3 regions of the Labrys neptuniae genome follow, and region 1 is predicted to be linked to each of the others. Evidence: predicted binding sites of a transcription regulator. Region 1 holds the regulator's gene; each other region holds the start of a gene.
What was found. The regulator PhoB, encoded in region 1, activates phosphate uptake and scavenging genes when phosphate is short. The targets are predictions, from matches to a motif close to TGTCATNNANCTGTCAT.
Positions count from the first base shown of each region.

Region 2: a site for PhoB is predicted at 2,135-2,151, ahead of ABXS05_RS05390 (esterase-like activity of phytase family protein). Genes of this name have one in related genera too.
Region 3: a site for PhoB is predicted at 1,644-1,660, ahead of ppk2 (polyphosphate kinase 2). Genes of this name have one in related genera too.

Region 1 covers NZ_JBFNQD010000007.1:317,183-321,362, reverse strand. The annotation lists gene ABXS05_RS21300 (YciI family protein) at 1-200, shown strand, start outside; gene ABXS05_RS21295 (RNA polymerase sigma factor) at 197-1,459, shown strand; gene phoB (phosphate regulon transcriptional regulator PhoB) at 1,608-2,309, opposite strand; gene phoU (phosphate signaling complex protein PhoU) at 2,323-3,042, opposite strand; gene pstB (phosphate ABC transporter ATP-binding protein PstB) at 3,078-3,905, opposite strand; gene pstA (phosphate ABC transporter permease PstA) at 3,902-4,180, opposite strand, start outside.
Region 2 covers NZ_JBFNQD010000001.1:1,120,625-1,124,804, forward strand. The annotation lists gene ABXS05_RS05385 (sodium-translocating pyrophosphatase) at 1-1,893, opposite strand, end outside; gene ABXS05_RS05390 (esterase-like activity of phytase family protein) at 2,303-3,850, shown strand; gene thiL (thiamine-phosphate kinase) at 4,019-4,180, opposite strand, start outside.
Region 3 covers NZ_JBFNQD010000003.1:46,445-50,624, forward strand. The annotation lists gene ABXS05_RS11000 (glycine C-acetyltransferase) at 1-446, opposite strand, end outside; gene ppk2 (polyphosphate kinase 2) at 630-1,550, opposite strand; gene ABXS05_RS11010 (GMC family oxidoreductase) at 1,686-3,290, opposite strand; gene ABXS05_RS11015 (metallophosphoesterase) at 3,357-4,180, opposite strand, start outside.

The DNA of each region.
Region 1 (4,180 bases):
CGGCCACCACCGTGCGCATCGCCGACGGCAAGACCCAGGTGCTCAACGGGCCCTTCGCCGACACACGCGAGCAGCTCGGCGGCTTCTATATCATCGACGTGCCGGACCTGGATGCCGCGATCGGCTGGGCGGCGCGCTGCCCGAGCGCCGCCATCGGGACCATCGAGGTCCGGCCGATATGGGACCCGAAGGACTATTGAGCGAACGGCCCGAGCCGGTGTCTTCAGCCCCCGCAGCCGAGCTTGCCGAAATCGTGGCGCGACGCAGCTATGGCCGGCTCGTCGCTCTTCTCGCGGCGCGCTCGGGCGACATTGCGGGGGCCGAGGATGCCCTGGCCGACGCCTTTGCTGCGGCCATGGAACATTGGCCGGCGGGCGGCGTGCCCGTCAATCCCGAAGCCTGGCTGCTGACCGCGGCCCGGCGCCGCCAGATCGATGCGGCCCGCCGCGCCAGGCTGCGCGGCGAAAAGGCGGACGAGGTCAGCCGCCATGTCGAGGCCCTCGCCTCGGGGCAGGGCGAGCGGCATGCCGTGCCCGATGAGCGCCTGCGCCTGATGTTCGCCTGCGCCCATCCCTCCCTCGATGCCACCGTACGTGCTCCCCTGATCCTGCAGGTGATATTGGGGTTCGATGCCGGCGCGATCGCCAGCGCCTTCCTGGTCTCGCCCGTGGCGATGAGCCAGAGGCTGGTGCGGGCCAAGGCTAAGATCAAGCAAGCCGGCATCCCTTTCCGCATCCCGGAGCCCGACGAGTTGCCCGGCCGTCTCGACGCGGTGCTGGAGGCCGTTTATGCCGTCTATGCCGAAGGCTGGGCCGATCCGGAAGGGGCTCATGCCCGCGAGCGCAATCTGTCGACGGAGGGGATCTGGCTCGGCCGGCTGCTGGCCTCGCTCCTGCCCGGCGAGCCCGAAGTGCTCGGACTGCTGGCCCTGATGCTGCACGCCGAAGCGCGGCGGGCGGCGCGCCGCGGCCAGGATGGCGATTATATTCCGCTGGAGCAGCAGGACACCGCGCTCTGGGATGCGGGGCTGATCGAGGAGGCCGAGGCCTTGCTTGCCCGGGCCGGCCAGGTGCGCCAGATCGGCCGCTATCAGCTGGAAGCCGCGCTGCAATCGGCCCATGCCCATCGACGCATCTGCGCGACGACGGACTGGGCCGCGATCGTCACATTGTATGAAGCCTTGGTTCTGCTGACAGCTTCTCCAGTGGCCGCCATCAACCGGGCCGTGGCGCTCGCCCGCCTCATGGGGCCGCAGGCTGGTCTGGCTGCACTTGACGAGGTCGCCGGTGACGGACGCATCGTCGATTACCAGCCCTATTGGGCCGCGCGTGCGGACTTGCTGGTGCGGGCCGCCAGACCGGAGGAGGCCCGCAATGCCTATTTGCGGGCGATCGGCCTGGAGAGCGATCCGGCCATCCGCCGCTATCTGCAGGCACGCCTGGCGGATTTGGCAGCGTGACTGCGCAGCGAGGGAGGAGGGCGGATATCGTCGCCCACTCTTGCTCTCTACGTCGCGCAACCCCTAACCCTCTCCCCGTAGGAGCGTGGTGAGGGCGCAACGCAGCCTTGGCGAAGCGGAGCGAGCGGGCAATGCCCGCGAAACGCGCTCAGGATTGCTTGGCGAAGGTCTCGTCGAAGGAATAGCCGGCACCGCGCACGGTGCGGATCGGATCGATCTCGCGCGTGCGGTTCATCGCCTTGCGCAGGCGGCCGACATGCACGTCGACCGTGCGCTCGTCGATATAGACGTCGCGGCCCCAGACGCTGTCGAGCAACTGCTCGCGCGCGAAGACGCGTCCCGGTGCCTGCATCAGGAATTCGAGCAGGCGGAATTCGGTCGGGCCGAGGCGGATCTCGCGATTGCCGCGATGGACGCGCTTGGTCTCGCGGTCGAGAGAGATGTCGCCGGCCTTGAGCAGGGAGGCGACGTGATCGGGCTTGGCCCGGCGCAGCAGGGCACGCACGCGGGCCGAGAGCTCGGGCACGGAGAAGGGCTTGACGACATAGTCGTCGGCGCCGGTGGCCAGACCCCGCACGCGTTCGGTTTCCTCGCCGCGCGCCGTGAGCATGATCACCGGCAGGCGCTCGGTTTCCGGCCGCATGCGAATGCGCCGGCACAATTCGATGCCGGACAGGCCCGGCAACATCCAGTCGAGCAGAACCAGGTCCGGCACGCTTTCGCGCAAGCGGATCTCGGCGTCGTCTCCGCGTGCGACACTATCCACCTCATAGCCTTCGGCTTCGAGATTGTAGCGCAGCAGCAGGGTCAGCGCTTCTTCGTCCTCGACGATCAGAACCTTGGGAGGCATGGCCTATCCCTTGTTATTTAGCCGGCACAGGAAGGTCGACGAGATCGGTGCTGTTGTCCGCCTTGGGCCGCTCTCCGGCCGGCGATTCACCGGTCACGAGATAGTGGACCGTCTCGGCGATGTTGGTGGCGTGGTCACCGATGCGCTCGATGTTCTTGGCGCAGAACAGCAGATGGGTGCAGAAGCCGATATTGCGCGGATCTTCCATCATGTAGGTCAGCAATTCGCGGAACAGCGAGGTATACATCGCATCGATCTCGCCGTCCGAGCGCCAGACCGAGAGGGCTTCCTCGACATTGCGCTGGGCGAAGGCGTCGAGCACCTGCTTGAGCTGCTCGAGTACCAGGTCGGCCATGTGGTCGAAACCGCCGAAGAGCTGGGCCGGCTGGGCGTGACTGTGGATGGCCACCACGCGCTTGGCGACATTCTTGCCGAGGTCGCCGATCCGCTCGAGGTCATTGGCCACCCGCAGGGCCGAGACGATCTCGCGCAGGTCGAGGGCCAGCGGCTGGCGCTTGGCGATGATCAGGATGGCCCTGTCCTCGACCTGGCGCTGCAGCTTGTCGATCGCGGCGTCGAGATCGATCACCGCCTTGGCGCGCTGGGTGTCGCGCTTGAGCAGGGCTTCGACGCTGTCGGCTACGCTCTTCTCGGCATAGCCACCCATTTCGGCGATCATGTTGCGCAGCTCGCGCAGTTCCTGGTCGAAGGATGTAACGATATGGTCGGACATGCCGCCTCCAAATGAATTCGACGCTGGCCGAGGGATCAGCCGAAGCGGCCGGTGATGTAATCCTGCGTACGGCTGTCGTTCGGGGTGGTGAACATCTTGTTGGTCTGGCCGACTTCGATGAGGTCGCCCAGATAGAAGAAGGCCGTCACATCCGCGCAGCGCGCCGCCTGCTGCATATTGTGCGTGACGATGACGATGGTGAAGTCCCGCTTCAATTCGTCGATCAATTCCTCGATCTTGGCGGTCGAGATCGGATCGAGCGCGGAGGTCGGCTCGTCCAGCAGGACGACTTCGGGCTTCACCGCGATGGTGCGGGCGATGCACAGGCGCTGCTGCTGGCCGCCGGACATGCCTAGGGCTGAAGCGTGCAGGCGGTCCTTGACCTCGTTCCACAAGGCGGCCTTGGTCAGGCACCATTCGACACGCTGGTCCATCTCCGCCTTGGAGATGGATTCATGCAGCCGCACGCCGAAGGCGATGTTGTCGTAGATCGACATCGGGAAGGGCGTGGGCTTCTGGAACACCATGCCGATGCGGGCGCGCAGCACCGCCGGGTCGATCTCCTTGCCGATGACGTTCTGGCCGTCGAGCAGCACGCGGCCCTTGGCGGTCTGCCCCGGATAGAGGTCGTACATGCGGTTGAGCACGCGCAGCAGGGTCGACTTGCCGCAGCCGGAGGGACCGATCATGGCGGTGACCTGCCGGTCGATCATGTCGAGATTGATGGCCTTGAGCGCATGCTTCTCGCCATAATAGAAGTCGAGATTCTCGACCTTGAGCTTCACGGCGGCGGCTGGATCGGCGAGGGGGCGTTCGGCAACCGCGATGGAGGCTTGGGGGGTAGCGGACATGGGAGCACTCATTTCTTGGGAGCGAGCACGAAGCGGGTCAGGATATTGAGCGCCAACACGCCGGCGGTGATGAGGAGGGCGCCGCTCCAGGCCACCGAGACGGCCTTGGGATCGGGGTAGGGCGCGAGCTGGTAGATGGCAGCCGGCAAGCTGGCAAAGGCATTGCCGAGATTGAGCGACCAGTTGGAATTGCCGAAGGCCGTGAGCAGCAGCGGTGCGGTCTCGCCGGCGGCGCGGGCCAGGGCCAGCAGGATGCCGGTAACGATACCGGTGCGAGCCGAGCGCCA
Region 2 (4,180 bases), on a different contig from region 1:
GATCACGCCGAGCAGCATGGCGCCGACGGCGGCGAAGGCATCCGACTTCGAGCCGGTGATCCACAGCACCAGGAAATAGATCACGATCGGCGACAGGACCGGCAGCAGCGAGGGGATCAGCATCTCCTTGATGGCAGCGCGGGTCAGCAGGTCCACCGCCTTGCCGTAATCCGGCTTGTCGGTGCCCTGCATGATGCCGGGCTTCTCGCGGAACTGGCGCCGGACCTCCTCGACGATGGCCGAAGCGGCCTTGCCCACGGCGGTCATGGCGATGCCGCCGAAGAGATAGGGAATGAGGCCGCCGAGCAGCAGGCCGACGACCACGAAGGGATTGGCCAGCGAGAAGTTCGGCTGCACCCCGGCGAAGTAGGGATACTGGGCCGAATTCGAGGAGAAATAGGCAAGGTCCGAGGTATAGGCCGCGAACAGCACCAGCGCCCCGAGGCCGGCCGAGCCGATGGCATAACCCTTGGTGACGGCCTTGGTGGTGTTGCCGACGGCGTCGAGCGCATCCGTCGACTTGCGGACTTCCTTGGGCAGGCCGGCCATTTCGGCAATGCCACCGGCATTGTCGGTGACCGGGCCGAAGGCGTCGAGCGCCACCACCATGCCGGCGAGGCCCAGCATGGTCGTCACGGCGATCGCCGTGCCGAACAGGCCGGCAAGCGTGTAGGTGGCGACGATACCGGCGACGATCACGATGGTGGGCAATGCCGTCGCTTCCAGCGAGACCGCGAGGCCCTGGATGACGTTGGTGCCGTGACCGGTGACGGAAGCCTGCGAGATCTCACGCACCGGCCGGTAGCCGATGCCCGTATAGTACTCGGTGATCCAGACGATCAGGCCGGTCACCACCAGGCCGACGATGCCGCAGGCGAACAGGGAGGTGCCGGTGACGTCATGGCCGCCAATGGTGCCGATCGAGCCCCAGCCGATCAGGAAATGCGTGGCGACGGCCAGGCCCGCCACCGAAAGCACGGCCGAAGCGATGAAGCCCTTGTAGAGCGCGCCCATGATCGACTGGTTGGCGCCGAGCTTGACGAAGAAGGTGCCGACGATCGAGGTGACGATGCACGCCGCGCCGATACCGAGCGGATAGAGCAGCACGTTGGAGAGCACCGGCGTTCCGGCGAACAGGATCGCCGCGAGCACCATGGTGGCGACCACGGTGACCGCATAGGTCTCGAACAGGTCGGCGGCCATGCCGGCGCAGTCACCGACATTGTCGCCGACATTGTCGGCGATGGTGGCAGGGTTGCGTGGGTCGTCCTCGGGAATGCCGGCCTCGACCTTGCCGACGAGATCACCGCCGACGTCGGCGCCCTTGGTGAAGATGCCGCCGCCCAGACGGGCGAAGATCGAGATCAGCGAGGCGCCGAAGCCCAGAGCCACCAGCGAATCGATGATCTCGCGCGCCTGCTTGGGATCCGCGAAGGAGAGCTGCATCGGGCCGGTCAGCACATAGTAGTAGACGGCGACGCCAAGCAAAGCGAGACCGGCCACCAGCATGCCGGTGACAGCACCGGCCTTGAAGGCGACTTCGAGCCCCTGCCCCAGCGAGTTCATCGCAGCTTGTGCCGTGCGGACATTGGCTCTCACCGACATGTTCATGCCGATGAAGCCGGCAAGACCCGAAAGCACTGCGCCGATCAGAAAGCCGATGGCGCTCGGGATCGAGAGGAAATAAGCGACCAGCGCGAAGATGATGATGCCGACGCCGGAAATGGTGACGTATTGGCGCCTGAGGTAAGCCTGTGCGCCTTCACGCACGAAACCGGCGATTTCCTGCATCCGGGCGTTGCCGGCGGGCTGCGCCATCACCGACTGGAATGCCCAGATTCCGTAAACGAGGGAAAGCGCCCCGCACGCAATAATGACCCACAGAGAAAGCATGGACTAAATGTTCCTTGTTCTTTACTCGCACAAGCCACTGAACAAATCGCACGAACGAACGACCCCTGCCCTTCGTATCGAAGGTCAGGATATTGCAGGTGCGGCGAATCCTCCCACCGGAGCCGTCTGATTGTCCGGATTGCCGCGATGCTGCCAAAATCATACGGGCAGCGCAACCGACGCCGTGCGTTCGCGGCAAGTTCTTTCGAAGATCCTCTTGGTGCGTCACCCGCCGGAAAACTGTCACGCCTCTGTCATCGGCTCTTGCCAAGGAAGTCCACGCTGAAGCGTTTCGCAATTCGGCCATATTGCTGAAAATTGCGAAGACACGTCGAAACAACAATGACCGGGAGCAAAGACGCGTTTTCGCTGAGGCGCGTCTGTGTTCTGGCCACCGAGCGAGATTTCCATGCGCCTTCTTCGCACCATCCTTCTCACCACCCTCCCGGTTCTGCCGACGCTGGCAATGGCCGAGCCCCTTGCCATCAAGGAGCCCTTCGTTTCTTCCGCCCCGGGCGAAGAGAAGATCGATTTCGCCAGCGGCAGCTTCGTCAATCATGGCCTGGTCGGCGTCGGCCGGCTGAGTGCCGACCTCAAGGACGAAAAGGGCGACACGCTCGGCTCCTTCTCCTCCATGGCGATCGATCCCAAGAGCTGGAGCAAGACCGCCACCGGCTATATGGGCCAGCTCCGCTCCCTGCCGGACCGCGGCTACAACAATCCCGACAAGGGCCTGTTCTTTGACTATCAGGGCCGCGTCCTCGCCTTCGACTTCGCCTTCACGCCCTATTCCGGCCCTGCCCTGCCCGCCGCCGTCACCTCGCAGTCGCAGATCGAACTGAAGCCGCTCGACGGCAAAGGCGTCTTCCTCACCGGCCTCGACGGCAAGCCGACGACGGGGGCCGATCCCGCCGACAACACCGTCGAAATGGACGGCTATACCCTGCCCGTACCGCCGGCCGGAGCGCTTGGCGCCGGCTCCCTCTCCTTCGACGCCGAGTCGCTCGCCTATCGTTCCGATGGCAGCTTCTATGTCGGCGATGAATATGCCGCCGCCGTCTATCTGTTCGGACCGGACGGCAAGCTGAAGGGCCTCATCCCGCCTGGCCCGGCCCTGGTTCCCACCAAGAAGGGCAAGATCAACTTCACCTCGATGGAAGCGCCCGACACCGGCCGGCGCAACAATCAGGGCCTGGAAGCGATCTCGCTGACGCCGGATGGCAAGACCCTCTACGCCGTGCTGCAAAGCGGCGCGCTGCAGGACAGCTCGGCCGGCAAGAACCAGGCGAACCGTGCCACCACGCGGATCTACGTCTATGACGTCGCCTCGGACCCGCTGCCCAAGACCCCCAAGGCCGTCTACGCGATCGAACTGCCGGTTTATTCCAAGAAAGGCGACGGCAAGATCGACAGCACGGCCGCACAAAGCGAGATGGTGGCGCTCGACGACCACCGCTTCCTTCTGCTCGCCCGCGACGGCGCCGGCCATGGCTGCGACTGCAAGAATCCGGAGATGTTCAAGGCCATCCTGGTGGTCGACACCAGCGGCGCCACCAATCTGGCCGGCACGGACTATGAAACCGGCACCAAGCCGATCGCGCCCGCCAAGGACGACCGCAATGTCCTCGACCCCACCATTACCCCTGCCCGCTCGCAGGTGTTGGTCAACCTGTTGAACGCCACCCAGCTCGGCAAGTTCGGCCTCAACATCGACAATGCCAAGTCCAACGACCTCACCCTGTCGGAAAAATGGGAAGCCATGACGCTGGTGCCCGCCCTCGACCCGGCTGCGCCAAACGATGCCTTCCTGTTCGTCGGCAACGACAACGACTTCCTCACCAGGAAGGGCGTGATGAAGGGTCAGAGCTACGACGCCGGCCTCACCAACGACACGCTGGTGCTGGCCTATCGCCTGACCCTGCCGGAAGACCTTGCCAAGGCTTTGGCAGGGAAATAAGGGCATCGATGAGAGTGGGGGTAGTTGCCCTCACCCCCGACCCCTCTCCGAACCTGGGAGAGGGGAGCATCGGCGTCGCGGTTGATAACGGTCGGGCGAAGCGCACGACAACAAGGCGGAACACAACGCCTGCGGCTCCCTCTCCCGAATCGGGAGGGGGACAGCCCCTCAAAAATGACTGAAACTGCCTCGGGCGAACTGGACGTCGTTGCCCTCACTGTCGAACCATCTCGGAACATGATGACCCGATGTCACCACGCCGATCGGGCTGACTGGTACCCCGGAGTTCCGCGCTGCCGCTTCGAAAGCGGCGCGTTGCCCGGAAGGCAC
Region 3 (4,180 bases), on a different contig from region 1:
GCCTTGCACAGGCGCACGCCGTCGATGATCGAGGCATGGTTCAGGCTGTCGGAGATGATGGCGTCCTCGGCGCCGAGCAGGGGCTCGAACACCCCGCCATTGGCGTCGAAACAGGCGGCGAAGAGTATAGCATCATCCTTGTTGAGATAGCGGGCGATGGTGCGCTCGAGTTCGCGGTGCAGGGTCTGCGTTCCGCAGATGAATCGCACCGAGGCCATGCCGAAACCATGGCCGTCCATGGCCTGTTTGGCGGTGGCGATGATCTCGGGATTGTCGGCCAGGCCCAGATAATTGTTGGCGCACAGATTGAGCATCGGCCGCCGGCCGGCCTCGGCGGCCACTTCGATGCGGGCGCGTTGCGGGCCGGCAATCTCGCGCTCGCTCTTCCACAAACCGTCCTTGGCGATTTCCGTCAGGGTGGATTTGACATGATCGACGAGCGACATCGGGCGGCTCCCTTGTACCTGTTTGGGTTCACAGGCCTAAGCCAAAACCAGCCGCGCTTCAAATGATGAGATCATGCCGAAAAGAGATGAGAACAGACGAGCGCGCCGATCTTCGAACCGGTCGGGCAAGCAGGCATCCTCGGCCGCAGGAAAAGGCGGGTCCGAAGACCCGCCCTCAACCTCTCAGTACGTCTTCGGCACGTACATTTCCGACGGCACGGGATGGCGCACATAGTCTTCATGGCGCTCGCGGTCGGGCAAGATCACCGGCGGATGCTCGACTTGGCCATAGGGGATCTGATTGAGCAGATGGCTGATGCAGTTGAGGCGTGCGCGCTTCTTGTCGACCGCCTCGACCACCCACCAGGGCGCTTCGGGAATATGGGTACGCTCCAGCATCACTTCCTTGGCCCGGGTATAGTCTTCCCAGCGCCGACGGGATTCCACGTCCATCGGGCTCAGCTTCCACTGCTTGAGCGGATCCTGGATGCGCATGTTGAAGCGGAATTCCTGTTCCTCGTCAGTGATCGAGAACCAGTATTTCAACAGGATGATACCCGAGCGCACCAGCATGCGCTCGAATTCCGGCGCGGAGCGGAAGAACTCCTCATATTCGGCATCGGTGCAGAAGCCCATGACATGTTCGACACCCGCCCGGTTGTACCAGCTGCGGTCGAACAGCACCATTTCGCCGCCGGCCGGCAGATGAGCGACATAGCGCTGGAAGTACCATTGCGTGCGCTCGCGCTCGCTGGGTGCCGGCAGGGCTGCCACGCGGCAGATGCGCGGATTGAGGCGCTGGGTAATGCGCTTGATCACGCCGCCCTTGCCGGCGGAATCGCGCCCCTCGAACAGCACGACCACCCGCAGCTTGTTGTGCTGGATCCAGTCCTGCAGTTCGACCAGTTCGTGCTGCAGGCGGAAGAGCTCGCGGAAATAGATCTTGCGGTCGAGCGTATCGCGCTCCTCCAGCTCGGGCGCATCCCCCAGGATACGGTCGAGGCGGGCCTCCTCCAGCTCCAGTTCCAGCTCCTCGTCATAGCCGTCGGCAATCTCCTGCCGGATGCGGTCGAGATTGGGTCTGCTATCCGCTGGCGTGGTCATGCGAATACTCCTTGCGAGAAGGCCGCTTCGATCGGCCGGGCATGTCTCGGGCGCCATAGGCCCATGCTTTGATGAAGCCCGTAGTGCAGGAATATTTCAGTTATGTGACAGAACCGGCAAGCACCCCTCCAAGGCTCAGCTCGTCTTCAGCCATTCCACGGCGCGGTGTGCGATGGCCATGACTGGAGCATTGGTATTGGCGCTGACGATCTCGGGCATCACCGAGCAATCGAACACACGCAGTCCCTCGACGCCGCGCACGCGCAGTTGGGAATCGAGCACCGCCATCGGATCATCGTCCCGGCCCATGCGCGCCGTCCCGACCGGATGGTAATTGGTCTTGACCATGCGCTTGCAATGGGCGTGCAGATCGGCATCGGAAACCTTGTCAGCGCCCGGCAGCATCTCATGGGAAATCTTCTCCTTGATGGGCGAGGCGGTCAGAAAGGAACGGGCAAAACGCAGGCCCGCGATCATCAGGCGGATATCCTCGGCATGCTTGAGGAAGCCGCCATCGACGACCGGTGGCTCGAGTGGATCCGCTGAGCGCAACTTCACTGTCCCCCGCGATTTCGGCCTGAGCAGGCAGGTGGTGAAAGTGACGCCGTCGCAGGCAGTGACGTCGGTGATGTCGCGGTCGAGATAGACGGTCGGCACGCAATAGATCTTCAGCGAGGCATCGGCCTGCGCGTCGTCGGGATTGGTGAAGACGCAGGCTTCCACGCCCGTGGTGGTCACCGGCCCCTGCTTGCGCAACAGGTAGTCGAGGCCGTTGCGGATCATGTTCCAGCCTTTGTCCTGACCGAAATAGCCGTAACGGCCGTTGGAGGCGGCGATCAGCGGCACCTCGCAATGATCCTGCAGGTTCTCGCCCACGCCCGGCAGATCCACCTTGGGCTTGATGCCGTGGCGCAGGAGGTGGTCGGCCGGGCCGATGCCGGACAGCATCAGGAGCTTGGGCGTGACATAGGTCCCGGCGGCCAGGATCACCGTTGCGGCGGAGGCCCTGTGAGTCCGCCCGCCTTCCACATATTCGACCCCCGTGCAGTGGTTGCCTTCGATGACGAGGCGGGTCACAATCGCTTCCGTGGTGATGGTGAGACGTTCGTCGCCGCGCACCAGCGGCAGGAAGGCGTCCACGGCCGAGCAGCGGCGCTTGGCCACCGGATCCATGGTGCCCTGCATCAGGCCCACGCCGCGCTGGCGCCCGGAGTTGAAATCGGGATTGAGCGGCTCGCCCAGGGACGGCAGCGCCTGGAGGAAGGCCTTCGTCATCTCGCAGGTATGGAGCGGCCTCGTGACCTTGAGCGGGCCGGCGGTGCCATGCACCGGCGTGTTCAGGTCGGCATTGCCTTCCATCGCAATGAAATGGGGGAGGATATCGGCATAGCGCCAGCCCTCCGCCCCGTAATTCTCGGCCCAATTGTCATAGTCGTCAGGCTGGCCGCGCATATAGACCATGGCGTTGACCGAGGAACCGCCGCCGAGCACCCGGCCCTGAGGCACGATGGTGGCGCGCCCGTCGAGCTGGGGCTGGCGCTCCATCTTGTGCATGGTGAGATAGGTGTCCTTGGCCAGATATTTCATGTAGCCGGCCGGCATGTGCATGATCGGGTTCATGCGGGCGGGGCCGGCTTCCAGCATCAGGACGCGCTGGCCAAGATCGCGCACGAGCCGCATGGCGGTGACGCAGCCCGACGAGCCGCCGCCGACGATGATGGTGTCGTAAGTCATGGCCATTCGAACCCGCCCCATTTGTCTGACGAGTTCGTTGTGTTTCACAACTTTAGCTGAGTTGCAAACGGATTAGACCGTCGGAGGCGCCCCTGCCCCCAGGGTGATCAGCACGATCTCGGGCGGCACGCCGAAGCGCACCGGCAGACCCGTCATGCCAAGGCCACCCGAGACGACGAGGTGGCGATCCCCCTCGACGATATGGCCATAGGCAAAGCGGTTGCCATAGCGCGAGGGCACATGAATGACCCCGACGCCAGGCAGGACCACCTGCCCGCCATGCGTATGGCCGCAGACCGTCAGGGCGACATGATCGGGCACGTCGACGAAGATGTCCGGTTCATGGGCCAGCAGGATCGCCGGGGCGGTGTCGCCCACCTTGGCAAGCGTACCCGGCAGATCGTCCAGGCCGTAATTGCCATCGCCGAGGCCGAGCAGCCAGAAGGGCCGTCCGTCCTTCTCGAGCCGCAGCGCCGCATTCTCCATGACATGGATGCCATGAGCCTTGAAGGCACGGCGGACATTGTCGCCATCATGCCAGCCGATATCGTGATTGCCGAGCACGGCATGCACGCCGAGCGGCGCGCGCAGGATGGAAAGCGCCCTGGCGCATTCGGACATCGGCACGAAGGAACCGACGCCGAAGCGCCCCATGCCGGCCTCGTAGTCACCCGCCAGCAGCACGATGTCGGGTTTGAGGGCATTGGTGGTGTGGGCGATCTGCTCGATGTGGGCCGGGGTCATCCAGGGATTGATGGCATGGATGTCGGCAAGCACGGCAATGCGCAGCGTCGGTCCGCTTCTCCATTGGCGCGGTGCGACTTGGTACTGCGTCGCCAGCAACCGTCGTGGCTCGACCCCGAAGGCGTAGCCGCCGAACAGAAGAGGCGTGGCAA